Regions from separate parts of the Streptomyces sp. NBC_00096 genome, predicted to be linked through region 2. Evidence: predicted binding sites of a transcription regulator. Region 2 holds the regulator's gene; each other region holds the start of a gene.
What was found. The regulator HrcA, encoded in region 2, represses chaperone genes, less so after heat shock. The targets are predictions, from matches to a motif close to TTNGCACTCNGNNNNNCNGAGTGCNAA.
Positions count from the first base shown of each region.

Region 1: the regulator HrcA is predicted to act here: its motif matches at 1,610-1,636, upstream of groES (co-chaperone GroES).
Region 3: the regulator HrcA is predicted to act here: its motif matches at 2,632-2,658, upstream of groL (chaperonin GroEL).

Region 1 covers NZ_CP108221.1:2,573,573-2,578,038, reverse strand. The annotation lists gene OG904_RS10965 (sensor histidine kinase) at 1-374, opposite strand, end outside; gene OG904_RS10960 (response regulator transcription factor) at 367-1,056, opposite strand; gene groES (co-chaperone GroES) at 1,780-2,088, shown strand; gene groL (chaperonin GroEL) at 2,225-3,856, shown strand; gene OG904_RS10945 (ester cyclase) at 3,933-4,466, opposite strand, start outside.
Region 2 covers NZ_CP108221.1:4,676,298-4,680,763, forward strand. The annotation lists gene hemW (radical SAM family heme chaperone HemW) at 1-178, shown strand, start outside; gene OG904_RS20570 (DUF3097 domain-containing protein) at 239-1,036, opposite strand; gene OG904_RS20575 (MBL fold metallo-hydrolase) at 1,065-1,790, opposite strand; gene hrcA (heat-inducible transcriptional repressor HrcA) at 1,941-2,957, shown strand; gene dnaJ (molecular chaperone DnaJ) at 2,958-4,097, shown strand; gene OG904_RS20590 (nitronate monooxygenase) at 4,268-4,466, shown strand, end outside.
Region 3 covers NZ_CP108221.1:2,954,012-2,958,477, forward strand. The annotation lists gene OG904_RS12745 (hypothetical protein) at 115-774, shown strand; gene groL (chaperonin GroEL) at 880-2,502, opposite strand; gene OG904_RS12755 (cold-shock protein) at 2,872-3,078, opposite strand; gene OG904_RS12760 (MoaD/ThiS family protein) at 3,476-3,754, opposite strand; gene thrC (threonine synthase) at 3,790-4,466, opposite strand, start outside.

The DNA.
Region 1 (4,466 bases), 2.1 Mb from region 2:
CGGGAGTCGGAGCCGGGCGCGGGGCGCAGCTCGGTGAGCTCGGGGGTGTCCTTCAGCTCCCCGCTGGTGGCCACGACGGTGCCGGCCGCGTTCCGCACGAGGACCAGGTCCACCCCGCCCTCGGGCGCCCCCAGCCGGCCGTCGGCCGGGAGGATCCCGGTGTCGACCTGGGCGGCGACCTTGCGGGCGGCGAGCTCGGTGCGGCCGGTGGTGTTCTCGATGAGGTTGGCGCGCAGCAGGGTGTACAGCCACAGCCCGCCCGCGGCGAGTACGGCGGCCATCGCCAGGGCGGCCGCGGCTGCGGCGCGCGCCCGCAGGCTGCCGAGCCGCCGGGGCCGGGGCCGGGGTCCGGGCCGGGGCGGGGGGTTATCCACCGTCCGGGGCCATCCGGTAGCCGGTGCCGTGGACGGTGAGGATCGAGCGGCGGCCGAAGGGGGCGTCGATCTTCCGGCGGAGCGAGGAGACGTAGACCTCGACGATGTTCGGGTCGATGCCGTGCGGGGTGTCCCAGACCTCGTCGAGGATGTCCTGCTTGGCGACGGCCCGGCCGGGCTGCTCCATCAGGCAGGCCAGTACGCCGAGCTCGCGGGCCGTCAGCTCGATCTCCTGCGGACCCCGGCGGCAGCGGCGGCCGAGGGGATCCAGGACGAGGTCGCCGGCCTGCAGCACGCTGGGCTGCTGGGGGGCGCCGGCGGCGGTGCGGCGGGCGAGCGCGCGGAGCCGGGCGGCGAGGACGACGAAGGAGAACGGTTTCGTCAGGTAGTCGTCGGCGCCGGAGTCCAGGCCCTCGGCCTCGTCGTACTCGCCGTCCTTCGCGGTCAGCATCAGCACGGGGGTGGTGACGCCGTGGGCCCGCATCCGCCTGCAGATCTCGTAGCCCGACAGGCCGGGGAGCATCAGGTCGAGGAGGACGACCTCGTACGGGCCTCCGGTGAGGGCGAGGTCCAGGCCGCGGTGGCCGTCGTGGGCGAGGTCGATCCAGTGGCCGTCGGCGGAGAGGCCGCGCCGCAGTGACTCGGCGAGGCCCACTTCGTCTTCGACGACCAGGATGCGCATGCCCCAAGCCTCACATACCGGACCCACCACGCCGCTCCCCGGCCACGGATAGGCCCCCGGGCTCCGCCCGGCCCCCTGGGTCCCCGTACCCCGGGCCTCAATCGCTGGCGGGGCTGGATGAATCAGGCCTGCCCGCATCCGCAGGCCCGGGCTTCGCCCAAGCCCCCTGGGGCTCCGCCCCAGACCCCGCTCCTCAAACGCCGGAGGGGCTGGATTTTCCGGACGGTCGGGGGTCGATTCAGCCCCGCCGGCGATTGAGGCGAGGGGTCCGGGCGGCGCATGAGGCGAGGCGGTCCAGGCAGCGCCCGGGCTGGTGGTGGCCCGGGGCGGGACCGGGCCGGCAGGGTCCGGGCTTCGCTCAGGCTGGTGGTGGCCCGGCGTCAGGCGGGTCCGGGCTTCGCTCGGGCTGGTGGTGGCCCGGGGCCAGGGCCCGGCCGGCGGGGGTCCGGGCGGTGCATGCGGCGAGGGGGTTCGGGCGGCGCCCGGGGTGGGGTTCGGCGAAGCCCGGGGTGGGGTTCGGGCGGGCTGGAATGGGGGAAACCAGCGGCGCGTATTGGCACTCCGCTTGACCGAGTGCTAATCCCCGGAATAGTCTCGCGTCTGGCACTCGCCCCTGGTGAGTGCCAACACGGCGACAGACGGATCCGGCACCCGCGACGACGGATCGACCTGGTCGCCACCTCAGACAATTAACCCCGGATCTCCGAAGCGGAAGGTCAGATCGTGACGACCACCAGCTCCAAGGTTGCCATCAAGCCGCTCGAGGACCGCATTGTGGTCCAGCCGCTCGACGCCGAGCAGACCACGGCCTCTGGCCTGGTCATCCCGGACACCGCGAAGGAGAAGCCCCAGGAGGGCGTCGTCCTCGCCGTGGGTCCGGGTCGCTTCGAGGACGGCCAGCGTCTCCCGCTGGACGTCTCCGTCGGCGACATCGTCCTGTACTCCAAGTACGGCGGCACCGAAGTGAAGTACAGCGGCGAGGAGTACCTCGTCCTCTCGGCTCGCGACGTGCTCGCGATCATCGAGAAGTAATCACTTCTCCAGTTTTGCTTTGAGCTGCGCCCCTGGTCACCCCTGCTGATGCCGGGCGGCGAGGGGCGTAGTTCGTTCTTGACAGGCGGTCGCGGTGAGCGGCCGGGGATAGCAACGAGAGGGCTGAACCGCTCCCATGCCGAAGATTCTCAAGTTTGACGAGGACGCCCGTCGCGCCCTCGAGCGCGGCGTCAACAAGCTTGCCGACACCGTCAAGGTGACGATCGGCCCCAAGGGCCGCAACGTCGTCATCGACAAGAAGTTCGGCGCTCCCACCATCACGAACGACGGTGTCACCATCGCCCGTGAGGTCGAGCTGGACGACCCGTACGAGAACCTTGGCGCGCAGCTCGTCAAGGAGGTCGCGACCAAGACCAACGACGTCGCGGGTGACGGCACCACCACCGCCACCGTCCTGGCCCAGGCGCTGGTCCGCGAGGGTCTGCGCAACGTCGCCGCGGGTGCTTCCCCGGCCGCCCTGAAGAAGGGCATCGACGCCGCGGTCAAGGCCGTGTCCGAGGAGCTCCTCGCGACCGCCCGCCCGATCGAGGACAAGTCCGACATCGCCGCCGTGGCCGCGCTCTCCGCGCAGGACCAGCAGGTCGGTGACCTCATCGCCGAGGCGATGGACAAGGTCGGCAAGGACGGTGTCATCACCGTCGAGGAGTCCAACGCCTTCGGCCTGGAGCTCGAGTTCACCGAGGGCATGGCCTTCGACAAGGGCTACCTGTCCCCGTACATGGTTTCCGACCAGGAGCGTATGGAGGCCATCCTCGATGACCCGTACATCCTGATCAACCAGGGCAAGATCTCCTCCATCCAGGACCTCCTGCCGCTGCTCGAGAAGGTCATCCAGGCCGGCGCCTCCAAGCCCCTGCTGATCATCGCCGAGGACGTCGAGGGCGAGGCGCTCTCCACCCTCGTCGTCAACAAGATCCGTGGCACCTTCAACGCCGTCGCCGTCAAGGCGCCCGGCTTCGGTGACCGCCGCAAGGCGATGCTCCAGGACATGGCCACCCTCACCGGTGCCACCGTCATCGCCGAGGAGGTCGGCCTCAAGCTCGACCAGGCCGGTCTGGACGTACTGGGCTCCGCCCGCCGCGTCACGATCTCCAAGGACAGCACCACCATCGTCGACGGTGGCGGCAGCTCCGACGAGGTCCTCGGCCGCGTCAACCAGATCAAGGCCGAGATCGAGTCGACCGACTCGGACTGGGACCGCGAGAAGCTGCAGGAGCGCCTGGCGAAGCTCGCCGGTGGCGTCTGCGTCATCAAGGTCGGCGCCGCCACCGAGGTGGAGCTCAAGGAGAAGAAGCACCGTCTCGAGGACGCCATCTCGGCGACCCGCGCCGCGGTCGAGGAGGGCATCGTCTCCGGCGGTGGCTCCGCTCTCGTCCACGCCGTGAAGGTGCTGGAAGGCAACCTCGGCCTGTCGGGCGACGAGGCCACCGGTGTCGCGGTCGTGCGCCGCGCCGCCGTCGAGCCGCTGCGCTGGATCGCCGAGAACGCCGGCCTCGAGGGCTACGTCATCACCTCGAAGGTCGCCGAGCTCGAGAAGGGTCAGGGCTTCAACGCCGCCACCGGCGAGTACGGCGACCTGGTCAAGGCCGGCGTCATCGACCCGGTCAAGGTCACCCGCTCCGCGCTGGAGAACGCCGCTTCCATCGCGTCCCTGCTGCTCACGACCGAGACCCTGGTCGTCGAGAAGCCGGCCGACGACGAGGGTGACGCCGGTCACGGCCACGGTGGCCACGGCCACAGCCACTGACCTCGTCAGCGAGCACGACGAAGCCCCGGTCACCGCTGCCAAGCGGTGGTGACCGGGGCTTCGCCCGTTCTGCCGGCTAGCCGGCCATCACGCCCATCTGGCGCATGAGCCCCGGAGCGTCGTAGTACCACCAGTCTTCGGCGATCTGGCCGTTCTCGATGCGGGAGGTCGTACAGCCCGACATGGAGACTTCCCTGCCCGTCGGCGCGACCCCCATGAACTCGCCCTTGTGGGTGCCCTTCCAGTCCCAGAGCGTGGTCACGCAGTCCCCTTCGGCGACCTGGCGCGTCATGTCGAAGGTGAACTCGAAGGCGTCGCGCCACATGCCGATGGTCCGGCGCAGGCCTTCCCGGCCGTTGCCCGCCGAACCGGTCTGCATGATGTCGTGGCTGACGTAGTCGGCCGCGATGCACTCCTCGACGACGTCCATGTTGCCCTTGACCGCGATCTCCTCGAACATCCGGTTCACGATGAGCTTGTTGAGGTACTCGTCGCGGACCACGTCGAGGTTCATGAACTTGGGCATGCCGTCGCAGAGGGCCACCATCTCCTTGAACATCCGGTCCGTCTCCGGGAGCTGAGAGTTCCTCATGGCCTCTTCGTACGAGGG
Region 2 (4,466 bases):
GCTCCGGCTGGTCGACGGCGTCCCGCTGTCCCTGCTGGCCCCGGCAGGCCTGGCGGCGTCCGGCCGCGCCCTGGCCGACGGCCTTCTCGAAGCGGCTCCGTACGAGGCCGGGCGGGCCGTGCTGACCCTGCGCGGTCGGCTCCTGGCCGACGCGGTGGTCCGGGACCTGGTCGACTGACCCCCTCCGGGGGCCCGCCCCCGGACCCCCGCGCCTCAAACGCCGGCGGGACTGGATTCGCTACGCCGTGACGTGGTCGATCAGGTGCTCCACCGCACCCAGCAGGGTCGGCTCCAAGGACTTGTACGAGGTCACGCGCGAGAGGATGTGCTGCCAGGCGGCGCCCGTGTTCTCCGGCCAGCCCAGCGCGCGGCAGACGCCCGTCTTCCAGTCCTGGCCCGGGGGGATCACCGGCCAGGCGGGGATGGACAGCGCGGACGGTTTCACCGCCTGCCAGACGTCGACGTAGGGGTGGCCCACGATCAGGACGTGCGGGGAGGTCACGGAGGCGGCGATGCGGGACTCCTTGGAGCCCGGGACCAGGTGGTCCACCAGGATGCCCAGCCGGGCGTCGGCGGCGGGGGCGAAGTCCGCGACCACCGCCGGGAGGTCGTCGATGCCCTCCAGGTACTCCACCACCACGCCCTCGATCCGCAGGTCGTCGCCCCAGACCCGCTCCACCAGCTCGGCGTCGTGCCGGCCCTCCACGTAGATCCGCCCCGCCCGGGCCACCCGCGCCCGCGCACCGGGGACGGCCAGCGAGCCGGAGGCGGTGCGCAGGGGGGCCGAAGGGGCGCGGACCGGGCGGGTCAGGGTCACCACCGCGCCGTCCAGGAGGAAACCGCGGGGTTCCAGCGGGAACACCCGGCGCTTGCCGAAGCGGTCCTCCAGGGTGACCGTGCCCGCCTCGCAGGCCACCACCGCGCCGCAGAAGTCCGAACCGGCCACCTCGACCACCAGGTCGGGATCGGCCGGCACCTCGGGGGCGGGCTTGGCGCGCTTCCACTGCGGGGTCAGGTCGGGGGAGTACTCACGCATCCGGCCGAGGGTAGGAGAGCGGGCGGCCTCAGGCGTCCGACACGCCGAAACGGGCTGCCAGTGTGTGGCGTTGGGCACGGACGAAGGCCGCGTCGACCACCGCTCCGTGACCCGGCACGTACAGAGCGTCGTCCCCGCCCAGGGAGAGGAGCCGGTCCAGCGCCGCCGGCCACTGCCGGGGCACCGCGTCCGGACCCGCCTGCGGCTCGCCCGACTCCTCGACGAGGTCTCCGCAGAAGACCACCTCGCGCGTCCCGGGCACGAACGCCGCCAGATCGTGCCGGGTGTGCCCGGGCCCCACGTTCGCCAGCAGCACCTGCACGCCGCCCAGATCGAGGGTCCACTCGCCCGACACCAGGTGCCGGGGGACCACCAGCAGCTCGGCCGCCTCGGCGGCCTCGGACGCCGCCAGGCCGTGGCGCACCGCGTCGGCCCGCAGGTCCTCCCGGCTGACGGACAGCAGGGCGTCCAGCCCGACCGGGCCGTAGACCTCCACCCCCGAGAACGCCGCACCACCCAGTACGTGGTCGAAATGTCCGTGTGTGAATGCGATATGAGTCACGCGCCGGCCCGCCAGCCGCTCCGCCTCGGCCCGCACCAGCGCACCTTCCCGGAGGGAGGACCCGGGGTCGATCAGGAGGGCGGAATCCTCGCCCACCACCAGTCCCACGGTGCAGTCCCACACCGGCAGCCGCCGCCGGCCGGTCCGTTCGGTGAGCCGTTCCCAGCCCGCCTCTTCCCAACGCACGTCCATGCCGCGACGCTACCTTGGCGGGCCGCCCTTGCTAGGGGCGTACCACACCGCCGTACACTGACCGGGGGATCTCTGGCACTCGAACGCCCGGAGTGCCAGCCAGCCGAGCCGGACCAGGCCGCGACGACGGAAACGATGGAGGTGTGCGCGATGCTCAGCGAACGCAGACTCGAAGTGCTGCGCGCCATCGTCCAGGACTACGTCGGGACGGAGGAGCCGGTCGGCTCCAAGGCGCTCACCGAGCGGCACCGCCTCGGCGTCTCGCCCGCCACCGTGCGCAACGACATGGCCGTGCTGGAGGACGAGGGCTACATCGCACAGCCCCACACCAGCGCCGGCCGGATCCCCACCGACAAGGGCTACCGCCTCTTCGTCGACAGACTGGCGGGCGTCAAACCGCTGTCGACGCCCGAGCGCCGGGCCATCCAGAACTTCCTCGACGGCGCCGTGGACCTCGACGACGTCGTCGGCCGCACCGTACGGCTGCTCGCGCAGCTGACCCGGCAGGTCGCCGTCGTCCAGTACCCGAGCCTGACCCGGTCCACCGTGCGGCACGTGGAGCTGCTCTCGCTGGCCCCGGCCCGCCTGATGCTCGTCCTCATCACCGACACCGGCCGGGTCGAGCAGCGGCTCGTCGACTGCCAGGCCCCCTTCGGGGAGGCCTCGCTCGCCGATCTGCGGGCCCGGCTCAACAGCCGTGTCGTCGGCCGCCGGTTCACCGACGTGCCGCCGCTGGTGAAGGACCTTCCGGAGTCCTTCGAGAACGAGGACCGGGTGACGGTGCGCTCCGTCCTCGACACCCTTCTCGAAACGCTGGTCGAGGAGGCGGAGGAGCGGCTGATGATCGGCGGCACCGCCAACCTCACCCGCTTCGGACACGATTTTCCCCTGACGATCAGGCCGGTGCTCGAAGCGCTGGAGGAGCAGGTCGTGCTCCTCAAGCTGCTGGGCGAGGCCAATGAGTCGGGAATGGCCGTAAAGATCGGGCATGAGAATGCCTACGAGGGACTGAACTCCACGTCCGTCGTCTCGGTCGGCTACGGTTCGGGCGGCGAAGCAGTCGCCAAACTCGGCGTGGTCGGACCGACCCGCATGGACTACCCCGGAACGATGGGAGCGGTACGCGCAGTGGCACGTTACGTCGGACAGATCCTGGCGGAGTCGTAAGTGGCCACGGACTACTACGCCGTTCTCGGCGTGCGCCGCGACGCATCGCAGGACGAGATCAAGAAGGCATTCCGGCGGCTCGCGCGCGAGCTGCACCCGGATGTGAACCCTGATCCCAAGACGCAAGAGCGTTTCAAGGAGATCAACGCCGCCTACGAGGTCCTCTCGGATCCGCAGAAGAAGCAGGTCTTCGACCTCGGCGGCGACCCGCTGTCCTCCTCGGGCGGCGGTGGCGGCGCGGGCGGCTTCGGAGCGGGTGGCTTCGGCAACTTCTCCGACATCATGGACGCCTTCTTCGGCCAGTCCTCGCAGCGCGGACCGCGCTCGAGGACCCGCCGCGGCCAGGACGCCATGATCCGCCTCGACCTGGAGCTGGACGAGGCCGCCTTCGGCACGACCAAGGACATCCAGGTCGACACGGCCGTCGTCTGCACCACCTGCTCCGGCGAAGGCGCCGCCCCCGGCACCTCGGCGCAGACGTGTGACATGTGCCGCGGCCGCGGCGAGGTCTCGCAGGTCACCCGGTCCTTCCTGGGCCAGGTCATGACCTCGCGCCCCTGCCCGCAGTGCCAGGGCTTCGGCACCGTGGTCCCCACCCCGTGCCCCGAGTGCGCGGGCGACGGCCGGGTCCGCTCCCGCCGCAGCCTCACGGTCAAGATCCCGGCCGGTGTCGAGAACGGCACCCGGATCCAGCTCGCGGGCGAGGGCGAGGTCGGCCCCGGCGGCGGCCCCGCCGGCGACCTGTACGTGGAGATCCACGAGCTGCCGCACCCGACCTTCCAGCGGCGCGGGGACGACCTGCACTGCACGGTCACCATCCCGATGACCGCGGCGGCCCTGGGCACCAAGTGCCCGCTGGAGACGCTGGACGGCCTGGAGGAGATCGACATCCGGCCCGGCACCCAGTCCGGCCAGGCGATCCCGCTGCACGGGCGCGGCGTCACCCACCTGCGCGGCGGAGGACGCGGCGACCTGATCGTGCACGTCGAGGTCACCACCCCCGCCAAGCTGGACCCCGCGCAGGAGGACCTGCTGCGCCAGCTGGCGAAGCTGCGCGGCGAGGAGCGGCCGCTGGGCCAGTTCGCGCCGGGCCAGCAGGGCCTGTTCAGCCGCCTGAAGGACGCCTTCAACGGTCGCTGAGCCGCGCGCGCAGCAGCGTACGGGAACACCTGCCGAGCCCGGTCCGGGGACGCCCCGGACCGGGCTCGCGGCATGCGCGACGGCCGGATTCGGGCACCCGGCTGAAGGGGACTATGCCAGGCGAATGCCGTGATTCGGTCCCGTGAGCGGGACATGGCACGATGCAGCTCATGTCCTCCGCACCGAACGGTCTCTTCGCGTACCCGATCGTGCAGGCGCCCATGGCGGGCGGCGCGTCCTGCCCGCCCCTCGCCGCCGCCGTGTGCGAAGCGGGCGGGCTGGGCTTCCTCGCCGGCGGCTACAAGACCGCCGACGGCATGTACCAGGAGATCAAGCGGCTGCGCGCGCTCACCCGCCGCCCCTTCGGCG
Region 3 (4,466 bases), 1.7 Mb from region 2:
ACCCCAGTGGGGTGCCGCCCTCGGTCGTGCCCGGAAGTCAACCTTCCGGGTGCTCCCCCGCGTGTAAGTCCCCGGAAGCACGGAGCGGAAGAGGGCAGCGAGGGGGGACGGGGGATGGGTGACGTGAAGGGCCGGATGCGGCAGTGGTGGCGGCAGTCCGCGGGGCGGGTCGCGGCCGCCGCGGGGGTGCCGCCGCTGGCCGCCTGCGGGGCGCTCGCGGCCGGGCGGGCGGGCACCGGGTACCTGGGTGGCGGGTGGGTGGTCCTCTTCGGGGCCGTCCTGCCCCTGGCGGGGCTCCTCGTCCACGCCGCCCTGGCAGGGCGCCGGGGCGAGGTCCTCGCCGCCTGGGCCGCGCTGCCCGCGGCCGTCGGCGTGTTCCTCGCCCTGACGGCGGCGGACGACCTGGTGCTGCGGGAGCGGGGGGTCGAGGTCACCTGCGTGGTCAAGGAGGTGACCTCCCGGGTCGAGAAGGACTCCTACTTCACCCCCGACGGACAGCACCTCACCACCACCGTCAAGTACGACCACCTGCTCGCCTGCCCGCCGGACGGCCCGACCGGGCTGACCGGGGAGGAGAAGCTCGCGAAGGCCGGCGACGAACTGCGGCTGGTCTACGACCCGCGGGGCAGGCTGGAGCCGCGGGATCCGGCGGAGCTCCACGCCGTGGGACTGCGCTCAGCGGCCCTCGGCGCGGTCGGGCTGGCGGTGGCGATGGGGGTGCTCGGCACCCTCGCCGGGGCCGCCGAGCGGCGCTCCCGGCTGAGGGGTCGGTGACGGGAAGGGAAGCCGCACGACGCGGTGAACGCCCGAGGGCGGCACCCCCGGTGGGGGTACCGCCCTCGGAACGTGAAGAGAACAGCCGATCAACCCTCAGGTCGATCAGAAGTCCATGTCACCGCCCGGCATGCCGCCGCCGGCAGCAGCGCCGGCCTTCTCGGGCTTGTCGGCGATGACGGCCTCGGTGGTGAGGAAGAGGGCCGCGATCGACGCCGCGTTCTGCAGGGCAGAGCGGGTGACCTTCGCCGGGTCGATGATGCCCGACGCGATCATGTCGACGTACTCGCCGGTCGCGGCGTTCAGGCCCCAACCGATCTGCAGGTTGCGGACCTTCTCCACGACGACGCCACCCTCGAGACCACCGTTGACGGCGATCTGCTTGAGCGGGGCCTCCAGCGCGAGCTTGACGGCGTTGGCGCCGGTCGCCTCGTCGCCGGTGAGCTCGAGCTTCTCGAAGACCGAGGAGGCCTGCAGCAGGGCCACGCCGCCACCGGCGACGATGCCCTCTTCGACAGCCGCCTTCGCGTTGCGAACGGCGTCCTCGATGCGGTGCTTGCGCTCCTTGAGCTCGACCTCGGTCGCGGCGCCGGCCTTGATGACGGCCACGCCGCCGGCCAGCTTCGCGAGGCGCTCCTGGAGCTTCTCGCGGTCGTAGTCCGAGTCGGAGTTCTCGATCTCGGCGCGGATCTGGTTGACGCGACCGGCGACCTGGTCGCTGTCACCGGAGCCGTCGACGATGGTGGTCTCGTCCTTGGTGATGACGACCTTGCGGGCGCGGCCGAGCAGGTCGAGACCGGCGTTCTCCAGCTTGAGGCCGACCTCCTCGGAGATGACCGTGCCGCCCGTGAGGATGGCGATGTCACCGAGCATGGCCTTGCGGCGGTCGCCGAAGCCCGGGGCCTTGACGGCGACGGACTTGAAGGTGCCGCGGATCTTGTTGACGACCAGGGTCGACAGGGCCTCGCCCTCGACGTCCTCGGCGATGATCAGCAGCGGCTTGCCGGACTGCATGACCTTCTCGAGGAGCGGCAGCAGGTCCTTGACCGAGCCGATCTTCGAGTTGACGATCAGGATGTACGGGTCGTCGAGGGACGACTCCATGCGCTCCATGTCGGTGGCGAAGTACGCCGAGATGTAGCCCTTGTCGAAGCGCATGCCCTCGGTGAGCTCGAGCTCCAGGCCGAAGGTCTGCGACTCCTCGACCGTGATGACGCCTTCCTTGCCGACCTTGTCCATGGCCTCGGCGATGAGCTCGCCGATCTGGGTGTCGGCGGCGGAGATGGAGGCCGTCGAAGCGATCTGCTCCTTGGTCTCGACATCCTTGGCCTGCGCCAGCAGGGCGGCGGAGACGGCCTCGACGGCCTTCTCGATACCGCGCTTGAGGGCCATCGGGTTCGCACCGGCGGCCACGTTGCGCAGGCCCTCGCGGACGAGCGCCTGGGCGAGAACGGTGGCGGTGGTCGTACCGTCGCCGGCGACGTCGTCCGTCTTCTTGGCGACTTCCTTGACCAGCTCGGCGCCGATCTTCTCGTACGGGTCCTCGAGCTCGATCTCCTTGGCGATGGACACACCATCGTTGGTGATCGTGGGGGCGCCCCACTTCTTCTCAAGGACGACGTTGCGACCCTTGGGGCCAAGGGTGACCTTGACGGCGTCGGCGAGCTGGTTCATCCCACGCTCGAGGCCGCGGCGGGCCTCCTCGTCGAACGCAATGATCTTGGCCATCTGAAGTGGTCCTCCCGGACAGCGGTGGATTGCTCCCGGACCGCGCCCGCGCCCGCGACGGACGGCCTGCGTGCCCGGCGGTTCCTTCCCACCGGACCCTGCGGGCCTCACCGACCCGGTCCTCGTTTAGTAGCACTCTCACCAGGAGAGTGCTAACGCCAATGATTAGCACTCGACCCCTCCGAGTGCAAGCGGCTTCGGACAACCCGGGATGAACACCCAGACGCCGCAAGGGCCCCGAGGCCGCCACGCACGAGGGGCCCGCATCCCGTGTCCAGGATGTGGGCCCCTCGTACATGTGCCGTTGTGCCGCCGTGCGCGGCCGCCGTGCGAGGGCCGCGTACGTGTCGGAGGTCGATCGCGGTCGGACTAGCCGGCGGCGAGCTTGACCATGTCCGCCTGCGGACCCTTCTGGCCCTGCGAGATCTCGAACTCGACCCGCTGACCCTCTTCAAGGGTGCGGTACCCGTCCATCTGGATGGCGCTGTAGTGGACGAACACATCCGCACCACCGTCGACCGCGATGAAGCCGTAGCCCTTCTCCGCGTTGAACCACTTGACGGTGCCCTGAGCCATGCCTAACTCCCCTATTACTGGCCCTTGCGCAGGACCGCACTTCGCGGTCCCGGGTCAGAACTTGCGCCGGAACGCCTCGACCGGGGCTGAATGTATCCGCACCGCTGCTGTCTGCAACAGGTCATTCCGACGAGAATTCTGGACACGCCAAAAGATTGAAATAGGGTGAAAATCAGGAATATTCCTGGGCAACTCGGGCCGGACAAACCACGCCAACGCCCCATAGCGCACTTGCATGTTGACTCAATGTCAACCCTCTCGCGGCCCGCTCATATGCGGCGGGCAAGAACAGCGGAGGGGACTTCCCCAACCTTACCGCGCCCAATCAAGCAGAATTGCCCCCTCCGGTTATTACCGGAGGGGGCAATTCAGCGTTCTGGGCGGAGCGGGCCCGTCGTCAGCAGCCGCCCGCGACGGCCGGAATGATCGAGATGCCCGCGCCGTCCGGGGTGGACGTCTGCAGCCCGCCCTCGAAGCGCACGTCGTCGTCGTTGACGTAGACGTTCACGAAGCGGCGCAGCTTGCCCTGGTCGTCCAGGACGCGCGCGGCGATGCCCGGGTGGCTCTTCTCCAGGGACTCGATGACCTCGGCGAGGGTCGCGCCCTCGGCGGGGACCTCGGCCTTGCCACCGGTGTAGGTGCGCAGGATGGTGGGGATGCGGACGTTGACGCTCATGGCGCTACTGCCTTTCCGGGGTGCAGGGAGGGAGATCAGGCCAGGTTGGCGGCGCGGAACGCGTCCAGGCTCGGGCGGATGGTGGCGGTCTGGCCGCTGTCGGCGGCCACCGCCTCCAGGGTCTTGAGGCCGTCACCGGTGTTCAGGATCACGGTGGTCAGCGAGGGGTCGAGCTGACCGTTCTCGACCAGCTTCTTCGTCACGCCGACGGTCACGCCGCCCGCGGTCTCGGCGAAGATGCCCTCGGTCTGCGCGAGGATCTTGATGGCCTCGACGACCTGCTCGTCGTTGACGTCCTCGACGAAGCCGCCGGTGCGGCGCGCGATGTCCAGGACGTACGGGCCGTCCGCCGGGTTGCCGATGGCCAGCGACTTGGCGATGGTGTTCGGCTTCTGCGGGCGGACCACCTCGTGACCGGCCTTGAAGGCGGTCGAGACGGGCGAGCAGCCCTCGGCCTGGGCACCGAAGATCTTGTACGGCTTGTCCTCGACGAGGCCGAGCTTGATCAGCTCCTGCAGACCCTTGTCGATCTTCGTCAGCTGCGAGCCGGACGCGATCGGGATGACGATCTGGTCGGGCAGCTGCCAGCCGAGCTGCTCGCAGATCTCGTACGCCAGGGTCTTGGAACCCTCGCCGTAGTACGGGCGCAGGTTGACGTTGACGAAGCCCCAGCCCTCGCCCAGCGGGTCACCGATGAGCTCGGAGCAGAAGC